DNA from 2 places in the Pseudoalteromonas sp. G5_S1_14_S5 genome. Region 2 is predicted to be linked to the other one. Evidence: riboswitches for the same ligand, from Rfam matches in the RefSeq annotation. Region 2 holds a riboswitch; the other holds the start of a gene.
The links. A riboswitch is a leader RNA that binds a small molecule or an ion and turns the genes downstream of it on or off. The one in region 2 is predicted to bind cyclic di-GMP.
Positions count from the first base shown of each region.

Region 1: it holds a riboswitch for cyclic di-GMP, as region 2 does, so the genes downstream of both, gbpA (N-acetylglucosamine-binding protein GbpA) here and ACTRWI_RS14545 (TfoX/Sxy family DNA transformation protein) in region 2, are expected to answer to the same signal.

Region 1 is NZ_JBQKUM010000060.1:20,920-28,773, forward strand. Features, by position in the region: gene ACTRWI_RS16720 (cytochrome c oxidase assembly protein) at 1-531, shown strand, start outside; gene ACTRWI_RS16725 (cytochrome c oxidase subunit 3) at 561-1,445, shown strand; gene ACTRWI_RS16730 (DUF2909 family protein) at 1,468-1,698, opposite strand; gene ACTRWI_RS16735 (SURF1 family protein) at 1,610-2,509, shown strand; gene ACTRWI_RS16740 (redox-active disulfide-containing membrane protein) at 2,569-3,177, shown strand; gene ACTRWI_RS16745 (COX15/CtaA family protein) at 3,252-4,307, shown strand; gene cyoE (heme o synthase) at 4,327-5,235, shown strand; gene gbpA (N-acetylglucosamine-binding protein GbpA) at 5,347-6,813, opposite strand; cyclic di-GMP riboswitch class I at 6,886-6,975, opposite strand; gene ACTRWI_RS16760 (hypothetical protein) at 7,298-7,651, shown strand; gene ACTRWI_RS16765 (hypothetical protein) at 7,718-7,854, shown strand, end outside.
Region 2 is NZ_JBQKUM010000047.1:412-8,265, forward strand. Features, by position in the region: gene torR (two-component system response regulator TorR) at 1-387, opposite strand, end outside; gene torD (molecular chaperone TorD) at 643-1,290, shown strand; gene purR (HTH-type transcriptional repressor PurR) at 1,607-2,611, shown strand; cyclic di-GMP riboswitch class I at 2,782-2,867, shown strand; gene ACTRWI_RS14545 (TfoX/Sxy family DNA transformation protein) at 3,022-3,585, shown strand; gene ACTRWI_RS14550 (TVP38/TMEM64 family protein) at 3,718-4,398, shown strand; gene ACTRWI_RS14555 (putative signal transducing protein) at 4,446-4,763, shown strand; gene ACTRWI_RS14560 (alpha/beta fold hydrolase) at 4,880-5,677, opposite strand; gene glgA (glycogen synthase GlgA) at 5,957-7,414, opposite strand; gene glgC (glucose-1-phosphate adenylyltransferase) at 7,404-7,854, opposite strand, start outside.

The DNA.
Region 1 (7,854 bases), on a different contig from region 2:
AGTGTTGTGGCGATGTTTGGTTTCGGTTTCGCTTTGGTACCGCTTTACGATGTGATGTGCGAGGCTTTGGGTATTAATGGCAAAACCAATACGGTGTCAGCGGTTGAGCCGCGTGGGATGCAGCCTGACTATTCTCGCACCGTTCGTGTGGAGTTTATGTCGCACATCAAACCTGATATGCCCTGGCAGTTTGTTCCTGAAGAGCGTGTGTTAGAGGTTCACCCCGGAGAGGTGATCCAAACGAACTATATAGCCAAAAATTTATCAGGAAACTCTCTAGTGGGACAAGCTGTGCCTTCAGTATCCCCGGGGATGGGGGCGACTTACTTCAATAAGATGGAGTGTTTCTGCTTTAACCAGCAACCATTAGATGGACATAAAAGTGCTGAAATGGGATTGATATTTTATATAGAGCCGGATATTCCAGAATCGATTCATACACTGACGCTCTCTTATACGCTGTTTAACATTACGAGTGAAGTGGTCGGGGAATCAAGTAGTGCTGAGCACAATGTAATCGCGAGTAACTAGGAACCAGAATCAACATAAGGAGTTGAGCGATGAGTTCTAAAAAGGAAGTTTATTTCGTTCCACATCAAAGCCATTGGCCATTAGTCGGTGCCGTTGCGCTGTTTCTTGTTGCCGTTGGAGCTGGTTTAACCGTGCAAAACATGGGTACTGATGCCGCTGGTGGTGTGTTCGGTAAGGCTGTGCTGTTTGTTGGGTTTGCGGTGTTGTTGTACATGCTTGCTGGGTGGTTTAGCAATGTGATAACGGAATCCTTGAGCGGCCTCTATTCTGAGCAAATATCCCGCTCTTTCAGGCAAGGCATGAGTTGGTTCATCTTTTCTGAAATCATGTTCTTCGGTGCTTTCTTTGGCGCTCTGTTCTATGCTCGTATGATTTCTGTCCCATGGATTGGCGGGGCGGGCAACAATGCAATGACTCACGAAGTGTTGTGGCCAATGTTCCAATCAATGTGGCCGCTGACCACGACACCGGATGGTGTAACAACACAAGCTATGCCGTGGCAAGGTATTCCTCTTAAGAACACTATAATCCTATTACTCTCTTCTATCACGCTACATATGGCGCATTTAAGCCTCGAACAAAACAAGCGTATGGCGTTAATCGTTTGGTTAGAGATCACTATCGTTCTTGCTGGGTTCTTCTTATTTTTCCAAGTTGAAGAGTATATCCATGCTTACCAAGATATGGGCCTGACCCTTCAATCGGGAATCTATGGCAACACCTTCTTCTTACTGACGGGTTTCCATGGTTTACATGTCTGCTTAGGGACGATCTTTTTAATCGTACTGTTGGCTAGGGTTGCCAAAGATCATTTTACACCCAAAGACCATTTTGCATTCCAAGCTGGCAGCTGGTATTGGCACTTTGTTGATGTGGTTTGGTTAGGATTATTCGTGTTTGTTTACGTCCTTTAGCGAAGCGACAAGGCTAAAGGCTTTAATAAGGACGAGGGTTGGGCGTTATAACTCCAGATCCTAAAGCTAGCAATAGCAGTAACACAGCAATAGCTGACCACATAACTCGGCGCCCCAAGAAGTGACTCAGCTTTTTGCCATTGTATTTGCTCGAAGCGATTTGGATGAGCCCTTTCATTAAGTTGAATGCGATGAAAAACAGCATGGCAACCAACACAACTTTGAATAACAGGATAAAGGTAGGTGACGCCATAGTGATAACTCCAAACAGATTGAATTATGATGAGCGAAAGTTCCGCAGTAAAGGTTTATGGTTTGCGGTTGCTTTAACTTTGGTTTCAGTCGGCATTTTAATCAAGTTGGGTTTATGGCAGTTAGACAGAGGTAACGAGAAACTGCGTTATGAGCAGCAGCTATCGCAGAGAGCTCTGCAACCTCCTAAGCCGCTAGATACAGTGCTCGATGAATGGCGAAAGGCAAGCGATGGAACTCAGCAGCCGTTGCCCCCTTCGACCTTAAATGGCTTGAAAGCTGACGTCGAATTAGTGAAACCGAGTGGTTTAATTCTCTTGCTGGACAATCAAATCAATCAAGGAACGGTGGGATATGTGATTTACACGCTGGGCGAGCTTCAAACTCAAGATGGAAGAAAACAGCTTTTGATCGATCTTGGATTCGTTGCAGCAAGTAATGACAGAAGAGAGCTACCAGAAATAGGAAAAATAACGCTACCAATCGAGATGTCTGGTCGCTTGTATACACGTTCGGTTAATCCGTTAAGTCAGGAACTTGGTCTAGAAAGCACGACGCCGAAAAGGATTCAAAACATCAACATAGAAGCATTATCACAATACATAGGACAAGAGGTGTTGCCGTTCATTTTTCAACCTCAGAGCTTAGATTCATGGCCTTATGAAATGTTATGGCGTCCGACGGCAATGAAGTCTGAGAAGCACTTTGGTTACTCATTTCAATGGTTTGTGATGGCTGCAGTATTGCTCTCGCTGATGTTGTTGATTGGGTTTAGATACTTTAAGAAACATAGTCACATGAATAAGAAGTAAATGCTTGCAACCGTATAAACACCGTTAGCGATCGGCAGCGGCCAATACAGGGAGTCAAAATGGATAAGTTTCAAACACAAACTAGAAAGGAAAGTATCGATGCTAATCTTGCTGCGTTTAAACAGCGCCGATCACGTGGTCGACTTGTACTCATCGGATTGATTATGGTCTTCGCCTTACCTGCCATTATCGCTAAAACGGTATTAGATCAAAATTGGTACACATCTGGTGTGACAAACACTGGGGAGTTAGTTGAGCCAAGATTGACTCTACAAGATTTTGGACTGACGGCGCAGATGGGGGAAGAAGGTTGGTTGGTGGGTTACATTGCTCCAACGGACTGCGACAGCTTATGCGAACAACAACTCCACTACTTGAATCAAAGCTACTTAGCGCTGGGGAAGAATAAAGAACGAGTGACCGCTGTGGTGTTTGTCTCTGAAGGGGATGCATTACTAGGAGCATTTAACAAACCTGATTTGTCATTTCTGTATGGGGGAGAGCAATTGAGCACCAAGTTCGCGCCAGCTTCGATTGTTATCATTGATCCCCTTGGTCAACTCGTTATGGAATACAAAAGTGTCTCTGAACCGTCGCAGTTAGTCGGGCAGTCCCAAGGCATGATTCATGATTTAAGAAAGCTTCTTAAACTATCGCGTGTTGGGTAGCTGATAAGCAAATCGGTTTGACTGTGGTGACTGAACTCTGGCAGCGAAAGGGAATAAGTATAGGGAGATAAACGATGCAGAATAAAGCCCCTAATTTACTCATGCTCGTGATGCGAGTGACTATCTTACTGACGCTAACAGTGATTGTACTCGGTGCTTATACGCGATTATCGGACGCAGGACTTGGGTGTCCAGATTGGCCTGGATGTTATGGAAAGCTCACAGTACCGTCTGATGCAATAGCGGTAAACCAAGCCAACCTCCAATTCCCTGAACGTGCTCTTGAGGCTGATAAAGCTTGGATAGAGATGGTACATCGCTACTTTGCAGGTTCCTTAGGGCTTCTAATCTTTGTTGTGGTCATTTGGTGTATTAAGAAGAACATCATCTCTGCTGGGCTACCGTTACTTATTGCGGCAACGGTCATCTTTCAAGCTTTGTTAGGGATGTGGACCGTAACCCTCAAGCTGATGCCAGTTGTGGTGATGGCACATTTGATGGGAGGTTTCACTCTGCTGTCTTTGCTCTGCCTGCTCTATTGCCGCCTCTCTAGCTTCCAGACTCGCTTCGGTTACACGACGCACTCGGCGACTATCAAGTTTGCTGCACTTTTGGGCTTGGTAATTGTAATTGGACAGATCTTACTTGGCGGCTGGACGTCTTCAAATTATGCCGCGCTGGTATGTACTCAACTTCCGATCTGTGAAGGTAACTGGACAAGTTACCTAGATTTTAAGAAGGCGTTCGACTTTGCGCAGCATGGTTATGATAACTATGAGTTTGGTGTACTCGAGTATCCAGCAAGGCTCACCATACATGTCATGCATAGGTTTGGCGCTATTGTGGCAACGATAATGGTGCTAATGGTCGTATATCAGTTGTGGAAGTTTGGTCAAACAGCGCACCAAAAACTGGGTGTCATTGTGGCATTGTTATTAGCAGTGCAAGTCAGTCTAGGGATCAGTAACGTGTGGTTTCATCTACCGATTTCAATGGCAGTGCTGCATAACTTAGTTGCGGCGATACTGCTTGTCAGTTTGGTTGTAACAAACTTTGTAGTGTGGCACCGAAAACCAAGTGAGAGCTTGGTAAAGAACAGTGTATTACAAGGAGGTAATCATGGTCAGTAGAACTTCAACACAGCATCAAATGGTGGTTCAAGATACCGCTTTAAGTGATGAAGGCGCTGCTCAAAACAAAGCAGCTTGGAAGGTCTATTTAACACTGACCAAGCCTAAAGTGGTCGCTTTGATGTTGTTAACGGCATTAGTTGGTATGTGTTTAGCTGTGCCTAATGGATTGCCATTACAGCAAGCATTATTTGGCATGATAGGGATAGGGTTGATGGCGGGTTCAGCCGCTGCATTTAATCATCTGATCGACAAGAAAATTGATGGGCAAATGTCTCGTACTAATCGTCGTCCTTTACCATCGGGTGAGCTCAGCAGCGTACGAGTATTCGCCTTTGCAGCTGGTATCGGCTTACTTGGCTTTGTGACTTTAGCCTTGTTAGTTAATCCGCTTACGGCTTGGCTAACCTTTGCGAGCCTATTAGGTTATGCGGTTATCTATACAATGTATTTAAAAAGAGCGACGCCACAGAATATTGTCATTGCAGGGATCGCAGGGGCAATGCCACCTTTATTGGGCTGGACAGCTGTGACGAACGAGCTGCATTCTAATGCCTGGCTGCTGGTGATGATCATCTTCATCTGGACTCCTCCTCACTTTTGGGCGCTTGCGATCCATCGTCGTGACGAATATGCCAAGGTGGATATTCCGATGTTGCCTGTGACACATGGGATAGCTTACACCAAAACTTCAATTCTGCTGTATACACTACTGCTAAGTATCGTGTGTTTGCTGCCAGTATTAGTTGGAATGAGCAGTTGGATATACCTGAGCGCGTCTTTGGTGCTGAACGGTGGGTTTGTTTATCATGCCTGGGTATTAAAGTATCGTGATGAGCCTAACATGGCGATGAAGACATTCAAGTTCTCTATTTATCATCTCATGATTTTGTTTGTTGCTTTGCTGGCAGACCATTACCTACTATAAGATCATATTTGTAGATGAATATAGAACGAGAAAACGGATGCGCTTGGCATCCGTTTTTGTTTGGCTGATTGCTTAGCTTCACTCACATGAAAGTAAGTATAGAGCGATCAATTAGTCGACTTTGTTCCAAGCATCTTGCCAGTGTGAACCGACACCAGGTTCGTACTGAGTTGCCGTTGGTGCCCACTGTATACAGTAACCAGAGTATGGGAATTCTTTACACTGATAAACGCTACCATCGCTGCTTAGTACTTTTGTACCTGCAGTGTAAGATTCAATGCTTTCAGGGAATACGAAATCGTAATCGTCTGCTGGTGGCGGTGTCTGTTTGTCCATAAGATGGAAATCAAGTGTGTTTTGGTCAACTAAGTTGTCTTGGTCATCCTTAGTTACAACCACAAGCATGTGGTGGCCAGCTTCAGATCTCGACAGAGTTAATTGAACATCTTCAACTTGTCCGTCTTTAAGTTGAGACTTCTGAGACGCAAGTGCTTCACGATGGTGGTTGTATACCGTGAGCTCTGCTTGAACATCGCCTGTTGCTGCTAGAGTAAGATCGAGTTGAGTCGGTTGATTCTCGTCGATTATGTACTCTGATTCCAAACCTGTTACTTCAACTTCATGTTCTGGCTTTGGAGTGTCAATCTTGTAGCCGATCTCTACGCTCTTAAAGCCAGAACCTGCTTTTAAGTAAACCGGGTTTGAGCCGTATACAGGAGCGAAATCACCTTGGTCGTTCAATTGACCGGCTTTGATTTGTGTCTGCTCTTGGTTGATCTTTGATGCCAATGCATAAGACCAGTTGTTCGCTTTACCTTGCTCGTTGCTTTCAATCACTAGCTCTGTACTGTATGAAGCGTTCTCACCAGACTGGTCAAAGACACGAGTGTAAACTGCATCGCCAATATTTAAGTCGAGAGTTGGGTTGATTTGACCACCTTGGCCCCAATCAGGAATGATAGGTCCGTCGCCATCAAATTTCACATCAATAACGTTGTAGAAAGCCATTCGAGTATCACCCACATCCCAAACAGCCAGAATCACGTGATAGCCTTCTCTCTCCGGTACGTTACAAATGTGAGTAGCTGTATCTTGTGTCACCTCTCCATGACCATCAATTTCACAGAAAGGTGTAAGGTCAAACGAAGCACGTTCCAGTGGTGAGTTTTGGTCCCAACCTTCTTTAGTGATGTAATATTTGAAACTAGCCGCTACGTGGTTTGCTGTGAATGTCCACTCAAAGTATTGAGAACCAGATTGGATAGGGCGTTTAACCCAGCGATCGGAAGTTTGCTCGTCGAGCGCTGTCGCTAAAGAAGATTGTGCACTAGCGATTTTTCCATCAGCGGGCCCGACTTCAGGGAAGCCTTCAGGGCCTTCGACACTTTGTGGTTCCCATTGAATAGCACCACAGTTAGTGTTTTTCTCTTTTGTATCACTTGCAGGGAACTTACATAGAGCTACACGGCTTTCAGCTGCGCCATTATTGTATGCTGAGACATAACCGTGACCGAAGCTTGCTCCACTTACGCTAAGTAGCGATAGTGCGATAAGCGATTTTTTTGGGAGTTGTTTCATTATTTGTCCTTACTGTATTTGACCGACAAAAAAGGGAACACTCCAGCATGCATTGACACTTAAATCCTATTAAGTGGCGGCCCCGCTATCATAGACAGAATCTTTGTCGACAGACCGGTGGCTTTGCGTCCTATTTTTTCAAATAGTTTGCCAGAGGTGCGTTTAGGCAAGTCAAACGTAGTCAACGCGTTTTCTAAAGGCGAATGAATAGATTGAAATGTGGAATCCTAATCTCGAACTTTTAATTCTTAATACAAATTAACTTGCTATATGTTTAGTTTTCAATGTGTAAGTCATTGATATAAATTAATAAAGCACTTGATCTGATCGTTTTTGTGAATGCTTTTCGATTGTGATGTTTTGTTCTGAAAGACAATTGTGCGCATATCAAAACCAAACCTTTGGTTTCCGCTAACCGAACCCTGACACGCTATGTATGAAGAACCGGACAATTAATTAGTATGAATTATATAAAGGAGTCAGTATGGAATTCACTGAACAAGATAGAGAAGCGTTATACCAAACGTGGATGTCACAAAAATCACGAATGCGAATCACGCAGATGGAGTTTTCAAAGAAGCTTGGTATGAGTCAGCTTGATTTCTCAAATGTGTTGCGAGGGGAGTCACCGCTGACTATGTCATTTGTGAGTCATTTCTGTCGTCTACTTCATTTGGAGCCGAGAAACGTATCCCCGTCACTTAAAGAAGGAACTGACTCTGGTCCTAAAGTGGTCTATTTGAAAAGTAGAATGAGTGTGGATGGAGAGATCCAAAATGCCTACATCGAAGGAAATCAAGTGATCGTAGAGTATGCTCACACTGTTCAACACAACTAATTTTTGAGTTAGCTCTGAGTTATAGCCCCTTTTTCTACAAACTCTTCATATATGGTGTGGCATACTTTGGTGTTTTTTTTCCAATCTAAGTGTGCTGAGAATCCTCTAAAACTACTTTTGCTTGTCGCAACCAGCATCATTTTGTTTGGTTGTGCAGGCGGCCCAATCAAGACTGCCACCAAATTCACTACTTATGAAGATTT
Region 2 (7,854 bases):
TCCTACTGTCGTTTTACGAGCAGCAGAAATGCGCCAAAGTAGATTTTTAACTCGAACTAATAACTCGCGAAGTTCGAAAGGTTTAGTAACGTAATCGTCAGCGCCCATTTCAAGGCCAACAATTTTGTCAATGCTATCCGTGCGTCCAGTAACTAAAATAATTCCAATGTCAGATTGACTGCGTAATTCGCGAGTTAGCATCAATCCATCTTCGCCTGGTAAGTTGATGTCCAGCATAATGAGGTCAACGTTGTTTTCTTCTAACACGCTTCTCATTTGAGCACCGCTCTCGGCCTCGCTAACTGTGTAACCTTCGTTCTGGAAATAACCAACCAGTTTACTACGGGTCACCACATCATCTTCTACGACTAATACGTGATAGCTCATCTACACCACTTTTCTTATTTAATAGTTTCGGTGACTATTCTATTCATAACTAGTAACAATTCTAGTGGTACCGAAGATAAATGCCAGAAACATGGATTTTTTTTGATACAAGACAATCTTTAACCTTGCTATTTGTCGTCTAGCACAATTCAATATAGGCATTACTACTAACGAGTAACTTTGCATTTAGCAAATAACCTCGTCTCAGCCTTGGTGTGCGAAAAGACACCACAAGACTAAATCAGGACCTATGTAATGAAAGATACGAAAGCGTTCAACGAGCAAAGAGCAGAAATTTACTGGTGGCTATCAAGCTTATTCGTCAAAGAGCTCACCCAAGACGAACTTGACCACTACCATTCTATTGAAATTCGTTCTTTCTTAACTGGTTTAGGCCAAAATGAAACTCTAAAGCCTGCTATTGATAAGTTGGTTGATGCACTGAACCGCCTACAAACTCGCGAAGATGCACAACTAGAACTGTCTGCTGACTTTTGCGACCTTTTCCTAAAGACGGATAAGCATGGCGCCCTTCCTTATGCCTCAATGTACATCGGTGAAACTGGCCTACTAAACGATAAGCCAGCGAAAGAGATGGAAGAGATCATGGCTGAGCACAACCTAGTCGTTAACCAAGATCTCAAAGAACCAGCAGACCACATCGCTATCGAACTCGACTTCTTAGGTAACTTAATCATTCGTTCCAATGAAACTGAATCAGAAGAAGAGTTAGAAAAGTCGTTCGAAGTTCAGCAACAATTTATCGAACAACAGCTATTAACTTGGATCCCGAAATTCAACGTTAAGTGTCAAGATGTTGATGAATTCGGTTTCTACGCTGCAGCTTCCTCTCTGCTAATGGCTTTCTGTCAATTAGATGCTCAATATTTAGCTGCTGAATAAGCTTAATTGATGACTAGGTAAATAAATTTCGTAGAATGTGACAATTCACCCGGATTTCTGGGTGAATTGTATTGCGAGTATTTTCTAGTCAGTCTAGAATTGTGATCGCAAACGATAAAATATGAAACATTCACGAAATGCTATGCTTATAAAGTTCAGAGCATTTCGGTGTTAAAACAAGCCGCTCACAAGCGGTTTTTTGTTTTTTAACACTTTAGTACCCAAAGAGCCCTACAAATTTAAGCTCTTAGTTAGGTAGCTTAACGGCTACTTCACTCCGTACTTTGGGGAAAGTAGCTTCTAATAGGATAAAAACATGGCCACTATAAAAGATGTCGCTCGCTTAGCAGGCGTATCAACTACAACCGTTTCTCATGTAATCAACAAAACACGTTTTGTTGCAGAAGCGACTCAAGAAAAAGTAAATAAAGCAGTAGACGAATTAAACTATGCTCCAAGTGCTGTTGCTCGTAGTTTGAAGTGTAATTCAACACGAACCATCGGTATGCTAGTGACTCAATCCACAAACCTATTCTTCTCTGAAGTTATCGATGGTGTTGAGAGCTACTGCTACCGTCAAGGCTACACTTTGATCCTGTGTAACACTGGTGGTATCTATGAGAAGCAACGTGACTACATTCGAATGCTTGCAGAGAAACGTGTAGATGGCATCTTAGTTATGTGTTCAGACCTAACGGAAGAACTGAGAGAGATGTTAGACCGTCATGCTGATATCCCTAAAGTAGTCATGGACTGGGGCCCAGAGAGCTCTCAAGCAGATAAAATCATTGATAACTCTGAAGAAGGCGGCTATCTAGCGACTAAATACCTAATCGATCGCGGTCACTCAAAGATTGCTTGTTTAAGTGGCCACTTAGACAAAGCAGCGTGTGTTGAACGTATCGCTGGTTATAAGCGCGCTCTAGAAGAAGCAAACATTACCGCAAGTGACGACATGATCATCGAAGGAAACTTTGAGTGTGATACTGCTGTACTTGCCGCAGACAAAATTGTTGGGATGAAAGAACGCCCTACGGCAGTGTTCTGCTTTAACGATACCATGGCGCTCGGCTTAATGAGTCGCTTGCAGCAGAAAGGCATCCGTATCCCAGAAGATATCTCTATCATTGGCTACGATAACATCGAACTGGCAGAGTACTTCTCTCCACCATTAACTACCGTTCACCAACCGAAGCGTCGTGTCGGTAAGAACGCCTTCGAAATTCTGCTTGAGCGCATTAAAGACAAAGACCATGAAAAACGCGTCTTCGAAATGCACCCAGAAATTGTTGAACGTAGTACAGTTAAAACGTTAAATTAACTGACAAATTGAGTTTATTTTCATCAAGTGCACCTTTGGGTGCGCTTTTTTTATCAGCAGATAAAATAAACCTAGTCTCATATAATAAAGATCATTAATTGAAGCAATATCACACTTTTAAATAGCAATTGTGAGCCTCATTCAACAAAAACTTTATTCTATTCAATCAGTCACGCACAGGGCAAATCACTTGAAAAGGTGAGACGCAAAGCTTCCGGCCTAAACCACTCGTTGGTATGGTAGCGGGGTTACCGATGGCAAAATGCAGTAACTATTAATAACTTAGTAAGTTATGGCTTATTGACAATGTAATTGCAACATTTTGCTAATCTCTCGGACCTGCTTATTTGGTGGCGCAGTTCAAATACACCGAGATAAATAACATGGATAAACCGATACTAAAGGACTCAATGAAGTTATTTGAGCCCCTAGGAAAAATAAAATCACGCTCAATGTTTGGTGGATTCGGTCTTTTCGCTGATGACACTATGTTTGCTCTGGTTGTAAGCGACCAGCTGCATATACGAGCAGACAAAGACACAACAAAAGAGTTCGAGCAACAAGGGTTTCAACCGTACGTCTACAAAAAACGTGGTTTCCCTGTCGTAACTAAATACTTCGCTTTACCAGAAGGCCTATGGCAAGACCAAGAGAAAATCTTACAACTTGCGACTACATCTCTGGGCTTTGCAAAAGAAGAGAAAGCTGAACAGTCCGCTGCTAAGCCTACTCGACTGAAAGACCTCCCTAACCTTCGACTTGCCACTGAGCGTATGTTGAAGAAAGCCGGGATTGATTCCGTAGAACGTTTATATGAATCTGGCTCTGTAAACGCATTTAATGCCATCAAGGAATCTCATACGTCCTCTGTCAGTATTGAACTGCTTTGGGCATTAGAAGGAGCGATCAATGGTACCCATTGGTCGGTTATCCCAAAGCAACGTCGCGAAGAGCTTATCAGTCGCGTAAATTAACATTGTCAGTACACCCTTTTTATACAACTAAGCCGCATTTCTGCGGCTTTTTTTATATCTAATGAAAGTTAATCTATGCTTTGCCTGTCTATCTATACTAACGGTATGCATTGAAAATTTGAGGAAGTATCAATGAGTAAGAAAATGATATTGGGTATTGTGCTAGTCGTGACGATTGTTTTACTAGGCATCAACTTTGGTCAATACCTCACGCTGGAAAACGCCAAAGCACAACAAGCCGTGTTAAACGACTATATAGAAAGTAACTTTTTTTCGGCTTCCGCGACTTACTTCCTCGCGTATATCTTGATCACTGCCTTCTCTATTCCAGGAGCAGCAGTTGTTACACTACTTGGCGCTGCTCTATTTGGATTCTGGAATAGCTTGCTTTTGGTTTCTTTCGCCAGTGCGATCGGCGCAACTCTTGCTTTTTTAAGTAGCCGCTACTTGATGCGTGACTGGATACAAACCAAGTTTGGCGACAAACTGTCTACGATTAATACAGGTGTAGAAAAAGACGGTGCATTTTACTTGTTTTCTTTACGCCTTATTCCTGTATTCCCGTTTTTCCTTATCAACCTGCTAATGGGCTTGACGCCGATGTCACTTACCCGCTACTACGTAACAAGCCAAATCGGCATGCTGCCAGGTACAGCTGTATTCTTAAATGCTGGTACTCAACTCGCAGAAATTGATTCGCTTTCAGGTATCGTTTCACCTTCTGTACTATTGTCATTTGCATTACTAGGCGTATTTCCAATTATAGCCAAATGGTTGATGAGTAAGTTTCGTTCAGCACCTGTTGCTGAATAATTTATAATAGCTAAATAACACAGCTAGCCGAATAAGGTTCAATTTCAATGAAAATCTTCAGTGCATCGAATCCGACAGAAGCGCACATCATCTGCGGATTATTAGAAAGTGAAAATATTGCGTGTGAAGTCCGTGGTGAAGGTTTGTTTGGTTTGAAAGGGGAAATCCCATTCACGGAAGAAACTGACCCTTATGTGTGGCTATATGAGCCAGAAATGGCCACTAAAGCCCGCGCAATCGTTAATGACTATCAAAAGCAGCAAGATTCCATCATCTACGAAGAATGGCGCTGCAGTGAATGTCATGAAGTGAACGAAGCACAATTTGGTTCTTGTTGGCAGTGCGGTGCAAACTCTCCTGAATAAATGAACTGAATGGAGCCCTAGCTGCTTCACCCGATACCTCCCCTAAAAAACGGGAAGCTAAAATACTTCCCGATTTTATTTCAATTCTATATTAGTTCAGATGACCGACTTAGAAATCACTGGATTTGCTTTTGGATAAAATCAATAGAGTGCTGATTAAATTCTTCTGGATTTTCAACATTGCAAACATGACCACAGTTTGCGATTTCGACCAGCTCACTCGACTCATGTGCTTCAACCATCTCTTTAACGGGCTTGATGAACATGTAATCACGCTCTCCCATCAAGTAGAGGGTTGGAATCGGCAATTCGCGGTCTTTGAAATACTTCATTAAAGGGTTTACATCAGCCGTTAATATAAACCAACGTTTAAACTCTTTTTGACACAGTTTTTTGGCTTCACGGATAAATAGGTGACGAGACTCTTTTTGACTTTTTTGTGGCATTACGATGTAAGCAAAAAGACTATAAAGCCACATGTAAGGAATGATGTGTTTACTTAGGTTTCCGAGTTTAACTAACACCTGAGAGCGCGTATTGAGTTTAGTGACTGCACCACCTAATACCATTGAACGTACACGCCCTGCGGCTAGCTCTGCAATATTACGGACGATGATAGTCCCTAACGACATGCCAACGAAATGCGCTGAACGAATTTTTAGATGATCGAGCACTTTAAGGATATCGAGAGTAACCGCTTTAAACGTGTAACGATTCGACATCAGATCTTTAAGGATATTGTCTGATTTACCGTGCCCTCTCAAATCAATGAGCAGCAAATTGAAATGTTGTTTATACGCCTTGATCTGCTTGAACCAGATTGAGGAACTACCTCCTGCGCCATGCACAAATACCACCCACTCATCGCTTGTAGGGTGAGTAAATGTTTTATGAAATAATAAACTCTCAGACATACCTATCGCTTTAATTATTAATATGGAGCTATGCCTCATCACAAGGCAATGACTTAGGATATCACGCAATTGAGAAGATTAGGTGATAATAGTACCGAACCTATCATTAGCCTCATGAATGCTTTAACTACTTTTTCTATGAACTACAATAAGTTTGCAAGCTTTGTCTTAATATACTCGATGTGCTCGGACCAGAAAACAAAAAGGCGCCCTATTCTCAGAGCGCCTTGTGTGAGTTCATATTATCTACTTTGCTAATTTGAGTATCTAGGTAAACTGCTACAACATAGCAGAGTGATACATTGCTAGATACCCTTTCGCAGCATCTTCCCAACTAAAATTTTTCTGCATAGCATAAAGCTGAACACGCTTAATTTCAGATGGGTTTTGTGCGTAAAGCAGCAACGAACGATGTAGAACGGCCAACAAAGCCTGCGGAGTCGGCTCTTCAAAAGCAAAGCCGGTCGCAACCTCTGGATCCTCATCATAATCATTAACACTGTCTTTTAGACCACCGACAGAGCGAACGATAGGCAAGGTGCCATAAGCCATACTGTAGATCTGGTTTAAACCACAAGGTTCAAACTCAGAAGGCATCAAGAAGAAGTCAGAACCCGCTTCAACTAGATGCGCTAATTCATTGTTGTATGCCTCTACAAACGAGAATTTTTCTGAATGCAGTGCCGATAGCTCTTTCAGCTGGCTCGCTAAAACAGGGTCACCCGTACCTACAATCACAATCTGAAGATCGTTCTTCAAGAACTTTTCTATGATAGGCAGCAAGTAGTGAACACCTTTCTGATTCGTTAAGCGACAAACCATCCCATACAATGCGCAATCGATGACCGGTAAGCCAACATCTTGTTGAAGCTTCTGTTTACAGGCTGATTTTCCACGCGCCATGCTGTGTTTGGTCGCTTTGTATTTACGAGGAAGAAATGCATCCGTTTCTGGATTCCAAGCACCGTAGTCACAACCATTTAGAATTCCGACTAAATCTGAAGCTCTACGCTGAAACTCAGCCGCCATGCCATGACTACCAAGCTCTGTTTTTAGCTCTTCCGCGTACGTTGGGCTTACTGCGTTCACTTTATCTGCGCATAACACACCAGCTTTAAGCATTGTCACGTGCGTATCACTAACTGCCGCTTCCGGAACATTGCGGCTGTGCATTTCAGGAAGGCAGTGCAGCTCATCGTATGAGAATACGCCTTTGAACACCGCGTTGTGGATTGAAATAACACTGCGCGTGTTCTCAAAGAATTCATGCTGTTGGTAGCGAGATTTAAGCAAGAAAGGAACAAAGCCAGTATGCCAATCGTTCGCATGAATAATATCAGGTTGGAAACCAAGCTTAGGAAGCATATCCAAACATGCTGCGCTAAAGAACGAAAAACGCTCACCATTATCAGCATAAGCCTGATTATTTTCAGCGTACATTTCTGGACGGTCAAAGTATTTATCACATTCAATACCAAACACTTGTACGCCTTCAACACTTAACTTCTTAACTTGATAAGCTGTATACGGCCAATGATCGAGCTCTGTCGATAAAACAACTTCTGCAGAATCAATATTTTGGATATTGCGGTAAGCGGGAATGGTCACTCGAACGTCCTGTTCGAGTGTTTGTAACGCTTTTGGCAGTGCATTGGCAACATCAGCCAAGCCACCACTTTTAATCAAGCCTTCAACTTCAGACGCTACAAAAAGTACCGAGAGAGTCTTAGTAACCAACTCGTGCTCCTTTAGGGATTACTACTACACCATCGTCAGAGACGTGGTAATGCTTTTTGTCTTCTTTCAGGTTTACACCAATCTGTGTACCCGGTGCGATGTCTGCATCTTTATCGACGATAACACGACGAAGTACACAGCCCTCGCCCACTTTTACGTCGCCTAACAAGATACTCTCACTGACGTCACACGCTGATGCAATATTGCTACGGAAACCAAGTACACACTTCTCGATGCGAGAACCACGAACATAACTACCATTACACACTAAACTATCGATGATTTGAACACGACCATTAGCCGAATCTGTAAACGTCGCAGGTGGTAACGGTGGGTAGTAAGTGTGCAGTGGCCACTTGCGGTTGTATAGTGAAAATGGTGCATCTTTCTCAAGAAGATCCATGTGAGCTTGCCAGTACGCGTCAATCGTACCTACATCA